DNA from 4 places in the Mesorhizobium sp. CNPSo 4684 genome. Region 1 is predicted to be linked to each of the others. Evidence: predicted binding sites of a transcription regulator. Region 1 holds the regulator's gene; each other region holds the start of a gene.
The links. The regulator PhoB, encoded in region 1, activates phosphate uptake and scavenging genes when phosphate is short. The targets are predictions, from matches to a motif close to TGTCATNNANCTGTCAT.
Positions count from the first base shown of each region.

Region 2: a site for PhoB is predicted at 2,411-2,427, ahead of phnF (phosphonate metabolism transcriptional regulator PhnF). Genes of this name have one in related genera too.
Region 3: a site for PhoB is predicted at 1,076-1,092, ahead of AC04SG_RS18735 (alkaline phosphatase). Genes of this name have one in related genera too.
Region 4: a site for PhoB is predicted at 2,374-2,390, ahead of AC04SG_RS06090 (PhoX family protein). Genes of this name have one in related genera too.

Region 1 is NZ_JBWLUX010000039.1:37,077-40,772, forward strand. Features, by position in the region: gene AC04SG_RS28180 (ROK family protein) at 50-1,285, shown strand; gene phoB (phosphate regulon transcriptional regulator PhoB) at 1,310-1,999, opposite strand; gene phoU (phosphate signaling complex protein PhoU) at 2,016-2,720, opposite strand; gene pstB (phosphate ABC transporter ATP-binding protein PstB) at 2,762-3,586, opposite strand; gene pstA (phosphate ABC transporter permease PstA) at 3,604-3,696, opposite strand, start outside.
Region 2 is NZ_JBWLUX010000020.1:63,598-67,293, forward strand. Features, by position in the region: gene AC04SG_RS19715 (alpha-D-ribose 1-methylphosphonate 5-phosphate C-P-lyase PhnJ) at 1-145, opposite strand, end outside; gene AC04SG_RS19720 (carbon-phosphorus lyase complex subunit) at 142-1,254, opposite strand; gene phnH (phosphonate C-P lyase system protein PhnH) at 1,257-1,868, opposite strand; gene phnG (phosphonate C-P lyase system protein PhnG) at 1,868-2,329, opposite strand; gene phnF (phosphonate metabolism transcriptional regulator PhnF) at 2,447-3,196, shown strand; gene AC04SG_RS19740 (zinc-binding alcohol dehydrogenase family protein) at 3,212-3,696, opposite strand, start outside.
Region 3 is NZ_JBWLUX010000018.1:123,981-127,676, forward strand. Features, by position in the region: gene AC04SG_RS18730 (WD40 repeat domain-containing protein) at 1-937, shown strand, start outside; gene AC04SG_RS18735 (alkaline phosphatase) at 1,145-2,887, shown strand; gene AC04SG_RS18740 (hypothetical protein) at 3,004-3,465, shown strand; gene AC04SG_RS18745 (ABC transporter ATP-binding protein) at 3,471-3,696, shown strand, end outside.
Region 4 is NZ_JBWLUX010000005.1:80,551-84,246, forward strand. Features, by position in the region: gene urtB (urea ABC transporter permease subunit UrtB) at 1-199, opposite strand, end outside; gene urtA (urea ABC transporter substrate-binding protein) at 307-1,617, opposite strand; gene AC04SG_RS06085 (hypothetical protein) at 1,930-2,325, shown strand; gene AC04SG_RS06090 (PhoX family protein) at 2,446-3,696, shown strand, end outside.

The DNA.
Region 1 (3,696 bases):
GACCGCCTCCACTATCATGAGGCGCGAGGGGGACCGGGAGGAAAACAAAATGTCGGTTGGAATCCGTCACGACGATCTGCGCCGTCGCAACCGTGCGATGGTGATTTCGGCCGTGCGCCGGGCCGGCCAGCCGTCGCGCACCGAGATTGCCGCGACCACAGGCCTCAGCCATTCGACCATATCGGCGATCTCGTCTGATCTGATTCAAGAAGGCATCCTGGCCGAGAGCAAACCCGGCGAGACGGGTGCGCTGAAGCGCGGCCGGCCGCAGGTCGGCCTGGGCCTCAACCCGGAAGCCGCCGCGGTGATGACCGTGGTGCTGTCGCTGAATTTCCTCTCCGTCACCGTCATCGACTATGCTGGCCATGTGGTCGCCGAGGAGCAGCGTCGGCTGGACACGCTGACCATGCCGCGCGACGAGCTGATCGGCGAATGCGTAGCGATTGTCCGGCGCCGGCTCGAGGACCCCGACCTCGATGTCCAGAGCGTCGCCCGCATTGCCATGGGCATCCAGGGCATCACCGATTCGCAGGCCCGCGCCATGCTGTGGTCGCCGATCACGCCGCTGACTGACATTGCCTTCGCCGACATACTGGAAGCGGAATTCGGCATTCCGGCCACCATGGAAAACGACTGCAACATGATGGCGGTGGCGCTGCAATGGCGCCAGCCTGAGCGCTACCGCGACAATTTCATCGCTATCCTGCTCTCGCACGGCATCGGAATGGGGCTGGTGCTGAAGGGCGAATTGTTCACCGGCACCCATTCGTCGGGCGGCGAGTTCGGCCACATGATCCACCGGCCCGGCGGCGCGCTGTGCCGTTGCGGGCGGCGCGGCTGCGTGGAGGCCTATGCCGGCAACTACGCCATCTGGCGCAGCGCCAAAATGATGAGCGAGGATGCCGAACCGGTCGATGTCGGCGACGCCGACATGCGGGCGCTCGCCGCACGTGCCCGCGAGACCGATGGCCCCGAGCGCGAAGCCTACCGCAAGGCCGGCGAGGCGCTCGGCTTCGGCCTCGGCAGCCTGTTCGCGCTGATCGATCCGGCACCTGTCGCCATGGTCGGAGTCAGCGCCGCCGCGTTCGATCTGATCGAACCGGCATTGCGCGAAGCGATTGCTCAGACCGCCGGCGGCCAGCACTCGAAATCGATCTCCTTCGACACCGAGCCCAACGAACTGCCGCTGATCCGCGAAGGCTGCGCCATGCGCGCGCTCGGCTTCGTCGACCAGGAGATTTTCGCACCAGGGATTCAGGCGAAAGCGGGCAAGCATGTCGCCTGAGGGGCCGGCAACAGCGCGGCGCGCCTAATCTTCCCGGATGGCGTAGCCGGCGCCGCGGATGGTGCGGATGACGTCGGGCATGCGGCCATTGTTGACCGCCTTGCGCAGCCGGCCGACATGCACGTCGACCGTGCGCTCGTCGATATAGATCGTCTCGCCCCAGACATTGTCGAGCAGCTGGCTGCGCGAGAACACGCGGCCGGGATGGCGCATCATGAATTCGAGCAGACGGAACTCGGTCGGTCCGAGCCTGATTTCGCTCTTCTTGCGGTAGACGCGGTGCGATTCACGGTCGAGCACGATGTCGCCGACCTTGAGCACGCTGGACAGCACTTCCGGCTTGGCGCGGCGCAGCAACGCTTTCACGCGCGCCATGAATTCCGGTGTCGAGAACGGCTTGACCAGATAGTCGTCGGCGCCGGTGGACAGGCCACGCACGCGGTCGCTCTCCTCGCCACGCGCGGTCAGCATGATGATCGGCAGCCGTTCGGTCTCGGGCCGCATGCGCAGCCGCCGGCAGAGCTCGATGCCGGACACCGCCGGCACCATCCAGTCGAGCACCAGAAGGTCTGGCACGTTTTCCTGCAGCCGGATTTCGGCCTCGTCGCCGCGCGTCACCACCTCGACCTGGTAGCCTTCGGATTCGAGGTTGTAGCGGAGAAGAACGCCCAGCGGCTCCTCGTCCTCCACGACCATGATGCGTGGCGCGATCATCAGCAGTTCACCCTTGTCAGGCCGAAGTGGCCATCGCCGTCTCGTCCTGCTTCGGGCGATTGGCGGGCAATTGCTGGCCGGTCAGCACATAATACGCATTTTCAGCGATGTTGGTGACATGATCACCGATGCGCTCCAGATTCTTGGCGCAGAACAGGAGATGCGTGCAGGCGGTGATGTTGCGCGGGTCTTCCATCATGTAGGTCAAGAGTTCACGAAACACCGACGTGTATTTGACGTCGATACGTTCGTCCTCATTCCTGAGTTTCGCCAGGGCTGCGGCATCCGCGGCGGCATACTCCTCGACCACCCCTTGCACCTGGATCAGCACCAGCTGCGCCATCGCGTCGATGGAGTGCGAGAGGTCGCGCGGCGTGACGCTGAGGCCCACTGTGCCGACACGCTTGGCGATGTTCTTGGCGAGATCGCCGATGCGCTCGAGGTCGCCGGCCATGCGGATCGAGCCGACCACGGCACGCAGATCGTTGGCCATCGGCTGGCGCTTGGCGATGAGCGTAATGGCGCGATCGTCGAGTTCCCGCTGGCGCGCGTCCATGATGGCGTCGTCGGAAACGACGCGCTGCGCCAGCGCATTGTCGGAATTGAGCAGCGCTTTTGTCGAGCCGCTGACCATCGACCCGGCCAGATCGCCCATGTCGCGGATCAGCTTGCTGATCTGGCCCAACTCTTCATCGAAGGAGGCGACGGTATGTTCACCCATGATCCTGATCCTCGTGCCTGAAAATTCAACCGCTGGACGGCTCAGCCGAAGCGGCCGGTAATGTAGTCCTGGGTGCGCTTGTCGTCGGGGTTGGTGAACATCTTGTCGGTGGCGCCCTCCTCGACCAGGTAGCCGAGGTGGAACATCGCCGTGCGCTGCGACACGCGCGCCGCCTGCTGCATCGAGTGGGTGACGATGACGATCGTGTAATTCTGGCGCAGCTCGTCGATCAGCTCCTCAACGCGTGCGGTGGCAATCGGGTCGAGTGCCGAGCAGGGTTCGTCCATCAGGATTACTTCCGGCGACACCGCGATGGCGCGCGCGATGCACAGGCGCTGCTGCTGGCCGCCGGACAAGCCGGTGCCGGGCTCCTGCAGGCGGTCCTTGACCTCGTTCCAGATCGCCGCCTTCTTCAAGCTCGACTCGACGATCTGGTCCATGTCGGACTTGCGCTTGGCCAGCCCATGGATGCGCGGGCCGTAGGCAACGTTCTCGTAGATCGACTTCGGGAACGGATTGGGCTTCTGGAACACCATGCCGACGCGAGCCCTGAGTTCGACGACGTCGATGTTCTTGTCATAGATGTCGTCGTCGTCGAGCGTGATCTTGCCGGTCACCCGCGCCGAATCGATGGTGTCGTTCATGCGGTTGAGGCAGCGCAGGAAGGTCGACTTGCCGCAGCCGGACGGGCCGATCAGCGCCGTCACCTGGTTCTGGCGGACGTCGAGGTTGACGTCGAACAGCGCCTGCTTCTCGCCGTAGAACACGCCGACCTTGTCGCCGCGCATCTTGATGACTTCGTTCGTCTTGGCGTTCATTTTGTCGCCCACTGCGTTTTCAAGGGACTGTTCGGTCATGATGTTCATACCAAATTGCCTTTTTTCTACCAGCGCCGCTCAAACCGGCGCCGAAGCACGATCGCGGTGATGTTCATGGCCATGAGGAAGACGAGCAGGATGATGATGGCGCCGGACAT
Region 2 (3,696 bases), on a different contig from region 1:
GCATCGGCATTTCGCGCGAGGCGAACGGCACCTGATAGCCGGGGATGGCGATGCCCTTGAGAATGGCGCGGCGGATCATCCTCTTGGTCTGTTCGTCGAGATAGGCGAAGTTGTAGGTGGCAATGTCGGTCGGTTGGGCGTTCATTCCGCGGCCTCCTTCTTTTCGTCCATCGCGATGGGATTCTCTCGCGCTTCGTATTCGGCGCGCATGCGGCGCACGAGGTCGAGTTCGGCCTGGAAGTCGACATAATGCGGCAGCTTCAGGTGCTCGACGAAGCCAGTCGCCTGGACATTGTCCGAGTGCGAGATGACGAACTCCTCGTCCTGCGCGGCGGCGACGACATCCTCGCCAAGTTCCGTTGCGCGCAGCGCGCGATCGCACAGCGCCATGGCCATCGCCTTGCGCTCACTCTGGCCGAAGACCAAGCCATAGCCACGCGTAAATTGCGGCGGCGCCTTGGCCGAACCCTTGAACTGGTTGACCATCTGGCATTCGGTGACGCGGACCGAGCCGAGCGGCACGGCGAAGCGCAGTTCCGGCACGTCGAGCTCCAGCTCGACCTCGCCGATGCGGATCTCGCCGACGAACGGGTGGTTGCGGGCATAGCCGCGCTGGGTGGAATAGCCGAGCGCCAGCAGGAAACCCTCATCGCCACGCGACAGCGCCTGCAGACGGATGTCGCGCGCCATCGGAAATTCCAGCGGCTCACGGGTGATGTCGCCGGGAACATGGTCCTGCGGCATCTCGCCGTCCGGCTCGATTAGGCCTTCGCGGGCAAGGATCGCCGAAACGCGCGGCATCGCCTGCGCTTCCGTCTCGCGCTGCAGCGGCTCGGCGACATCCGCACCGGCGGCAAGCTCGGGGTCGAGCAGCCGGTGCGTGTAGTCGAAGGTGGGTCCCAGCAACTGGCCGCCGGGCAGGTCCTTGTAGGTCGCCGACACGCGCCGCTCGACCAGCATCGCCCCGGTATCGATGGCGTTGGTGTAGCCGAAGCGCGGCAACGTAGTTCGGTAAGCGCGAACCAGGAAGATCGCTTCGATCAGGTCGCCGCGCGCCTGGGCGATGGCGAGCGCGGCCAGTTCACGGTCGTAAAGCGAGCCTTCGCTCATCACCCGGTCGACGCCGAGCGCCAGCTGCTCGACGATCTGGTCGAGGCGCAGTGCCGGCACCGAACGGTCGCCGCGCCGGCGGTCGGCGAGCAGGCTGTGGGCATTGGCAATTGCGGCTTCACCGCCTTTTACCGCGACATACATTTTTACGCCTCCATCGTCTTGATGCGTGTCGTGCGCGGCAGGCAGGCGACGCCGTCAGGCACCGCCAGGATGATATCGACGCCGCGCGGAAAGCGGCTGATGTTCTGCTTCCACTGTTCGACGAAGTGCCGCGGCATCTGCGCCGGCGCGATGGTCGCGGTGGTTTCGATGCCGGGACCTTCGAGCAGCAGCGGCGCGCCAGAGACGAGATTGCCGACTTGCAGGATCAGCGTCGTCGAGCGATCGGGGTAGTCCTGCGTGCCTTGCGAAAAACCGTCGAGCGCCGCCATCTCCGCCGGGTTGGCGATCAAGGCGAAATGCGCATCGGCCGGCGTGTTGGCAAGCGGGGCGCCGGCGTGGAAACCGAGCCAAGCTTTTACCGCGGCCGAAGCCTGCAGAGCTGGGTCGAGCCAGAGCGGGGTGTCGTGGTCGCACAGCGCCAGCGCGATGGCGCCGGCGGTGGCCGACAGCGGCGCCGGCGGGCGGGTGAAGGCCGGCAGAGGCTGAACGCTGCCCGGCCGCGCCATGGCGTCCATGACGGCGCGGAAGACGGTCCGGGCGTTGAACACCGGATCGGCGAAACCACCGTCGATCGATTGGGCTGCGATGTCCATCAGTCTTCTCCGCGCACCATGGTGAAGAAATCCACTTTCGTTGCCGCCGTCTCGGCGCGGCGCTTTTCTCGTGCCTCGCCTTGGGCGGCCCGCAGCGGCGCCACCAGCGCGGTCTCGACCGTCTGACGCTGGGCTGGGTCCTGCCAGAGCGCGTCGGCGATCGCCGCCAGCTTCGCCTTCTTCCGGTCGCGGCCGAGCATGTAACTGTGGCCGACCTGCCCGGTCGGCAGCCGCACGGTGGCGCGGGTGACCGTGGTCTCGCCGACATTGAAGGGCGCGCCGCCGCCGCCGATGCGGCCGCGTACGGTGACCAGGCCGGTTTCCGGCCCGCGCAAAAGCTCGGCTTCCGAGGTCAGGCCGGCCTCGTTCCAGAGGCGGGCGATGTCGTCGCCGCTCGCCTGCGCCAGCGTCGCCATGACGGCTTTGCGCTCGGCCTGGTCGCGGGCTTCCTGTCCTCGCATGCAGCAACTCCCCGAATGTGTAAAATTTGTCTAGTGATATAGACAACTATACAAATTATACCTATTATCTAACCCGTGTCCATGACGGGTGGATGACATGGGCGTGATCGGGCAAAAATGGCCGGGCAACAGATGGCGAGCAGCATTGAACGGCGCAGCGGCGTCTCATTGTGGCGGCAGATCGCCGACCAGATCCTGCATTCGATCGCCGCCGGCGATTTTGCCGAGAATGCCGCGCTGCCGCCGGAAGTGGCGCTGGCTGAGCGCTACGGCGTCAACCGCCACACAGTGCGCAGCGCCATATCGGCGCTGGTTCAGGAAGGCGTGCTGCGGGCCGAGCAGGGGCGCGGCACCTTCGTGTTGTCGCGCAAGCGGCTGTCCTACCCGATCGGCGCCCGCACGCGGTTTTCGACGGGCCTGCAAGGGCAGACGTCGGAACGCCATATCGTGCTGCTCACATCAGCGGTCGAACCGGCCAGCCAGCGCGTCGCCGACGGGCTTGGGCTTGTGAGGGGCACTGAGGTGATCCGGCTGGAGACGCGCGGCGAAGCCGACGGCCGGCCGGTGTCGCGCGCCGCCAGCTGGTACGAGGCAAAGCGTTTCGCAGGCATCGATGCCGTGATGGCGGAGACCGGTTCGATCACCGCCTCGCTCCGGCGTTTCGGCGTGGATGATTATCTCAGGCAATCGACGGTTCTGTCGGCACGCCATGCCGATGCCGCCGACCTTGCCGACCTCAACCTGCAGCCGGGGGCCATCGTGCTGGTCGCCGTCGCCGTCAACGTCACGACGGATGGCCGACCGGTCCAGTTCTCCGAAACGCGGTTTCCGGCGGAGCGGGTGGAGCTGAAACTGTCGGCGCTGTAAGCCCGTCTGCTGGCCCTACGCGATCTCGATCACAGCCTTGATCAGCCCGGATTTCTCATGCGCCCAGCGGGCGAGATCGTGCGGCGTATCGGCCAGCGTCGTGCGATGGGTGACGAGTTTCGCCAGCGGCACGGCGCCGTTGCGGATGGAGGCGGCGACGTGGTCGAAGTCGGCCCTGAGCGCATTGCGGCTGCCGACCAAGGTCATCTCGCGCTTGTGGAATTCGGGGTCGGAAAAGACGATGTCGTCCTTGACGACGCTGACCAGAACCAGCGTGCCGCCATGCGCGACGTGGGAGAAGGCAGATTGCACCGAGGCGGTGTTGCCGGTGGCGTCGAAAACCACGTCGAAGCCTTCGGCGCCGGTTGCATCGCGCACCAGTTCGGCTGCCGCCTTTTGCGAGCCGTCGAGCGTGGCGAAGCCGACTTCGCCTTTGGCAAAATCCAGCCGCTCCGTGCTCATGTCGAGCAGGCTGACATCGAGCCCGGCAATGCGGGCGA
Region 3 (3,696 bases), on a different contig from region 1:
GCCCTTGCCGCCGGCCGAACCGCCACTGCCGACCGAGCCCGACGGTCACCGCGACGCCGTCGTCTGGCTCGCCGTGTCAGCCGATGGCCGCGACATCATGAGCGCCAGCACCGATCGCATGATCAAGCTCTGGGACATCGCCGGCAAGCGGCTGATCCGCAATCTCGGCGAACACAAGGACATGGCGCGCACGGCGCTGTTCATGCCCGACGGCGCCACCGCGCTGACCGCCGGCGATGACGGCGAAGTCGTGCTTCGAAAGCTCGCCGACGGCACTGTGCTGCACGTGTTCTCGTCGGGGCAGAATGGCGGTGTGCGCAAGCTGGCGATCAGCGAGGACGGCAAGCGTGCCATCAGCGGTCACGACACCGGCAACGTCATCGTCTGGGACCTGGTGAACAAGTCAGCACTGCATGTGATGACCGGGCACGACTGGCCGATCAGCACTGTCGCCATCTCGCCCGACGGCACGCGCGCGCTGAGCGGCTCCATCGACGGCGCGCTGAAATTCTGGGACGTCGAAAGCGGCAAGCAATTGCGCAGCTGGCACGGCCATGAGCAGGGCACCTACGGCGCCGTCTTCACCGCCGACGGCCATCACGTCATCACCGGCAGCGGCGACTACACGATCAAGCTCTGGGATCTCGACACGTTTAGGGAACTGCGCCGCTTCGAAGGCCACGAAGGCACCGTCTACACGCTGGCGCTGTCGGCCGACGGCAAGCGACTGGCCTCCGGCTCACTCGACGGCACGGCGCGGCTGTGGGACGTCGATACCGGCAACCAGATCGCCATGTTCGACAGCCGCACCGGCCCGATCTACGCTGTCGCCTTCGCGCCCGACGGAACGCTGCTGACCGGCGGCGACGACCGCACCATCAGGGACTGGCCGGCCACCGGCGACGGCGAGATACTGTTTGCCGGTGCGCCGCAGTGAGGATGCTGATCGGGTCGCATATTCCCCGCACGGAAATATGGCCGGCAGGCCAGCGATGCGCCCATCGGCAGCTTCGTTCAATCCTGACTCTCAACCGGCTCTGGGCTACCCGGAATGTGAGCGCCCCGGGAGAGGTTTTGTCATATAACGGACATCGGCGACGACTACCAAAAACTGCCTTTTATCAGTCAATTTTGGAGGTCACTTATGCTTCGCCCCCTCATCGCGCTTGCCGTTACGACAAGTCTTGCCAGCGCTGCTGGCGCTGCCACGATCTATCCTCTCGACCGCGCCACGATCCTCGCCCAGTCTCCCTTCGACCTGAAGGTCGAATTCGACAAGGTCGTCACCCCCGACCAGGTCACGGTGACGATCAACGGCAAGCCGGCCGAGGAGGTTCTCGGCAAGAAGGTCGAGTTCGTGGAGAAGGAAGACGGGGTCGATGCCTCCGCCATTTTGATCCGCGCCGCCAGCATCGCCCAGCCCGGCACCTATGAGATCGAAGCCAAGGCTGGCGACGAGACCAAGTCCGTCAAATGGGAGGTGTTCGGAACCTCGGCGACCCCGCGCGCCAAGAACGTCATCTTCCTGCTTGGCGACGGCCTCTCCGTTGCGCATCGCACCGGTGCGCGGATCATGTCCAAGGGCATGACCGAAGGCAAGGCGAACGGCCGGCTCAACATGGACGATCTCGACCATATGGCCTTTATCGGCACGTCGTCGACCAACGCCATCGCCACCGACAGCGCCAACACCATGTCGGCCTACATGACCGGCCACAAGACGGCGGTGAACGCGCTCGGCGTCTATGCCGACCGCACCAAGCCGAGCCAGGATGACCCGAAGGTCGAGACCATCGCCGAGGCTCTGCGGCGCACCGGCAAGAAGTCGATCGGCGTCGTCTCGACGGCCGAGATCGAGGACGCCACCCCGGCAGCCGTCGTCTCCCATACCCGCAGCCGCAGCGACAAGGCCGACATCGTCGGCATGTTCTACCAGACGCAGCCCGACGTCATCCTCGGCGGCGGCTCCGCCTATTTCCTGCCGCAGAGCACGGCCGGCTCCAAGCGCAAGGACGACACTGACTACATCGCGAAATTCCGCGATGCCGGATACGCCCTTGCCACCGACAAGACCGAACTCGAGGCTGCAGCCAAGACCAACACCGGCAAGATCCTCGGCCTGTTCCATACCGGCAACATGGATGTCACGCTTGACCGCGACTTCCTCAAGAAGGGCACCGTGGAAACCTTCCCCAATCAGCCGGGTCTCGTCGAAATGACCAATGTTGCACTTGGCGAACTGTCAAAGAACCCCGAAGGCTTCTTCCTGATGGTCGAAGGTGCCTCGGTCGACAAGATGTCGCATCCGATGGACTGGGAGCGCTCCATGGTCGAGGTCATCGAATTCGACAAGGCGGTCGGCGTTGCGATGGAATTCGCCAAGACCCATCCCGACACGATGATCGTGATGACCGGCGACCACACCCACAGCGTTTCCATCGTCGGCACCATCGACGACAGCAAGCCAGGCCCCGACATGCGCGACAAGGTCGGTGTCTATGCCGACGCAGGCTTCCCGAACTACGAGGACAAGAACAGCGACGGCTATCCCGACAGCGTCGATGTCTCGCGTCGTCTGGCGATCTTCGGCGCCAACTTCCCCGACTATTACGAGACGTTCCGCCCGAAGCTCGACGGCCCGTTCGTGCCGGCGGTGCAGAACGAGAGCAAGCGGTATGTCGCCAACGAGAAGTACAAGGACGTGCCCGGCGCCGTGCTGCGCATCGGCAATCTGCCGAAGTCGGCCGATACAGCGGTCCATGCCGTCGATGACGTCGTGCTGCAGGCCACCGGTCCGGGTGCGGAAGGCTTCAAGGGCTACATGGAGGAGAGCGACGTCTATAAAGTCCTCGCCGACGCGCTCGGACTGGCGCCGGCGACGAACTGAGCCGCACAGCCTATGATGATCCCGGCCGCTCCATCCGGCGCTTGCGGATGGAGCGGTCAGGGACGATGGTTCTGGCGCTGACGGCGCCCGCGCCAATCGACAAGGGAATAGCAATCATGGAGTGCAGACCGATCACCCGTCGCGGCATGCTGCTCGGTTCGGCTACGGTCTGTCTTTCCCAGGCTTTGCGCCGCGCGTCGGCCGCGCCCGCGCCGCTCACCTTCGATGACCTCTACGCCAAGATCGGCGTGCTCGGCATGAGCTTCTCCGACAAGGTCAAGACGCTTGCGGGCCAGGATGTGACCATGCGGGGTTTCATGGCGCCGCCGCTCAAGGCCGAGGCGAAATTCTTCGTCCTGACCGAGATTCCGATGGCGCTCTGTCCGTTCTGCTCATCCGATGCCGATTGGCCGGACAACATCGTTGTCATCTACCTCGACCAGGCGCAAACCTTCGAACAGGCAAACGCCCTCATCGAAGTGGCCGGCAGGCTGGAAACCGGCTCCTGGACCGATCCGGAAACCGGCTTCGTCAGCCTGTTGCGCATCGTCGATGCGCATTTCTATCGGGCGGCGTAGCCATCATGCTCGGCCTGTCCGTCCGCGATTTGCGGGTCTCCTTCCGCGACCTCGAGAAGCCCGCGCTCGCCGTGCCTGCGCTGGAGATCGCGGCCGGCGAGAAAGTCGCCGTGACCGGGCCTTCGGGATCGGGCAAGACAACGTTCATCAACATCGTGACGGGGCTGGAAAGGATACGGCAGGGATCGGTGCGCTGGAGCGATACCGAGCTTTCCAGCCTCTCCGAAGCCC
Region 4 (3,696 bases), on a different contig from region 1:
CGAGCGCTGCAAGCGGACGTTCGACCAGCGGATCGCCGGTGGCGGCGAGCTCACGCACCACGGCTTCGGTGGCCGCAAATCCCGTGCCGGTGGCGAATTTGGCGATGATGGCGCGCAGATCGGATTCGGCTGCGTTCGAGGGCAAAAGACTTGCCATCAGGAACACCAGCATGAGGCCGAGAGCGCGCAACAGGATCATCCGTTCAGGTACTTTTCCGGGAGGTGGAATTTGGCGCCCGGGCGGGCTGAAGCGCCCGGACGCCTTGCGGTCTCTGGCCGTGGAACCGGCCAGTCCCGGGAGGGATATCAGTTCGTGCCCTTGCCGCCACACCTGCCGGTGGCAACGTTGAAGTTGCCGCAGGACAGAGGCGCACGCCAATCCGAGATCAGGTCCTTGGAGTCAGGCAGATAGTCGGACCACTCGTCGCCCATGACGAGACCGGGCGTCTGCGACACGGTCTCGAACTGGCCGTCGGCCTGGATCTCGCCGATCAGCACCGGCTTGGTGATGTGGTGGTTCGGCATCATCGTCGAATAGCCGCCGGTCAGGTTCGGCACGGACACGCCGACCATGGCGTCGATGACCTTGTCCGGATCGGTGGTGCCGGCCTTCTCGACCGCCTTCACCCACATGTTGAAGCCGATATAGTGGGCTTCCATCGGGTCATTGGTGGTGCGCTTGTCGTTCTTGATGAACTTGTGCCAGTCAGCGATGAACTTCTTGTTTTCCGGCGTGTCGACGCTCTCGAAATAGTTCCAGGCGGCGAGATGGCCGACCAGCGGCCCGGTGTCGAGACCGGCCAGTTCTTCCTCGCCGACCGAAAAGGCCATGACCGGGATGTCCTCGGCCTTGATGCCCTGGTTGCCGAGCTCCTTGTAGAAGGGAACGTTGGCGTCGCCATTGACGGTCGAGACGACGGCGGTCTTCTTGCCGGCCGAACCGAACTTCTTGATCGCCGAGACTTCGGTCTGCCAGTCGGAGAAGCCGAACGGCGTGTAGTTGACCATGATGTCTTCGGCGGCGACGCCCTTGGCCTTCAGATAGGCCTCGAGGATCTTGTTGGTGGTGCGAGGATAGACATAGTCGGTGCCTTCCAGCACCCAGCGCTTCACCGAGCCGCCATCCTCACTCATGAGGTAGTCGACGGCGGGGATCGCCTGCTGGTTTGGTGCGGCGCCGGTGTAGAACACGTTGCGCTCGCTTTCCTCGCCCTCATACTGGACGGGATAGAACAGGATGTTGTCGAGTTCGGAAAACACCGGCAGCACCGATTTGCGCGACACCGAGGTCCAGCAGCCGAACACGGCGGCGACCTTGTCCTTGGAGATCAGCTCGCGCGCCTTTTCGGCGAATAGCGGCCAGTTGGACGCCGGATCGACGACGACCGCTTCCAGCTTCTTGCCGAGCAGGCCGCCCTTGGCGTTCTGCTCTTCGATGAGCATCAGCATGGCGTCTTTCAGCGTCGTCTCCGAAATCGCCATGGTCCCCGACAGCGAATGCAGAATGCCGACCTTGATCGTGTCTTCGGCGGCCTTGGCCGGAGACGACATCGACAGGCCGGCAGCGACCACGCCGGCCGAAAACATTTTTGTTATTGTAGCGAAATTACCCCTCATACCGAACACTCCCAAGCTGGTTGATTGCAGCGCAACCATGCAATGCAACAGCCGTGCCAAACGCAAATGCGGCTCTCAGAAATGGGGAATAATCTAACGTTATCAGCCGATTATTATATTAGCCTAAAGAAAACAAAGGCAGCCGTTAAAAATTGATTGAGGGAAATTTGCGCAGCGCACAAGGCTTTTGCCTAATTTTCGCCCAATTATGACAAGTGCCTAGATTTTGAACTCAGCCAGCGGCATGCGGACGAACAATATTGCGGCACGGCGCAAAAATGGGGCAAGCTCACTCCGCAAACGAGTGACCCGATGACATCCCGCATCTCATGCATTTCCGGCATCCTGCTGCTGATGGCAACGAGCGACGCCGCGCGCGCCGATTTCAGCGATGGCAAGCTGCCGGACGGCACCTATCACTGCGAAGTCTATCTGCTCGGCGCCTTCCTCAACCTCGGTGACATCACTATCAAGGGCAATGTCTATACCGGCCCGGTGACGTTCGGCACCGCGCTGCAAGGTTATAACTATCAGATGAACGCCAATGGCGAGATCACCTGGCTGGGACCGCTGGGCGGCTACACTACCGGCGGCAACTCCGTCTCGATGACGCAGGCGACGCTGGACGGCGAGACCACCCCGTCCTTCGACATCATCCTGAAGCAGCCCGACGGTGCCTTCACCGCCTCGACCTGCACCAAGGGCTGAGCCGAGCAAACCACTCTCGCCATCGCTTGCGCCAAAACCTTCCTCTCATGTCATGCGGATGTTGCCGAAGCAGACTAGGGCAGCGGTATGCCGTAACATCCACCCTGAGAGGCAGACACCATGGCCAACGCACCGTCTTCATCCTCCCCCGTCATCCGCGACGTCATTGCCGAGCGCGTCTCGCGCCGGTCTCTTTTGAAAGGCAGCCTTGCCTCCGGCGCTTTGATTGCCGGCGGCAGCTTTGTCGGCTCCTTGTTTGCCGGCGAAACGCATGCCGCGGCAGCGCAGTCGACGCTCGGCTTTCCCGAGCTGAAGCGGGTCTACGACAAAACCCATGCCGCCGCTGAGGGCTATGAGACGACCATCGTCGCGCGCTGGGGCGACCCGCTTGCCGCAGGCCTCGCCGAGTTCGACGGCAACAAAGTCGCCGCCGACGAGCAGGAGAAACGCTTCGGTTACAATTGCGACTACATCGCCTTCATGCCGCTGCCCAAGGGCACGATGAACTCCGACCACGGTCTGCTCTGCGTCAACAACGAATACATCTCGCCCAATGTGATGTTTTCCGGGATGACCGAGGACGACGCCGGCAAGACGATGACCAAGGAACAGGTCGATCTCGGCATGGCCGCGATGGGCCATTCGATCGTCGAAGTGCAACTGAAGGACGGCAAGTGGGAAACTGTGGCTGACAGCCCGCTCAACCGCCGCATCACCGCCAACACCGAAATGACCGTTTCCGGGCCGGCCGCCGGCCATGCCTTGATGATGACTTCAGCCGACGCCACCGGCACCAAGGTGCTCGGCACCAGCTACAACTGCAGCGGCGGCTTCACCCCCTGGGGCACGGTGCTGACCTGCGAGGAAGGCGTGTCGGACATTTTCGGCGGCGACCCGAAGAAGGCGCCGACCGCCGAGCTTCTCGATCGTTACGGCTTCGACGGCTCCGACATCTATGGCCGCGGCCGCTTCCACGACCGCTTCAACCTCGACAAGGAGCCGAACGAGGCCAACCGCTTCGACTGGGTGGTCGAGATCGACCCTTACGACCCGCAGTCCAAGCCGGTAAAGCGCACTGCACTCGGACGCATGTCGCATGAGGCGTCGACCGTGGTCCTCAACAAGGACGGCCGCGTCGTCGTCTATATGGGTGACGACGACTATTTCGAATACATGTACCGCTTCGTCTCGGCCAAGCCCTATGACAAGGCCAACCCGGCCTCAGGCGCCGATCTGCTCGACGAGGGCGTGCTGTCGGTCGCCCGCTTCGATGCCGACGGCTCGATGACATGGCTGCCGCTGGTGCATGGCCAGGGGAAGCTCACTGCCGAGAACGGTTTTGCCGACCAGGCCGAAGTGCTGTTGAAGACG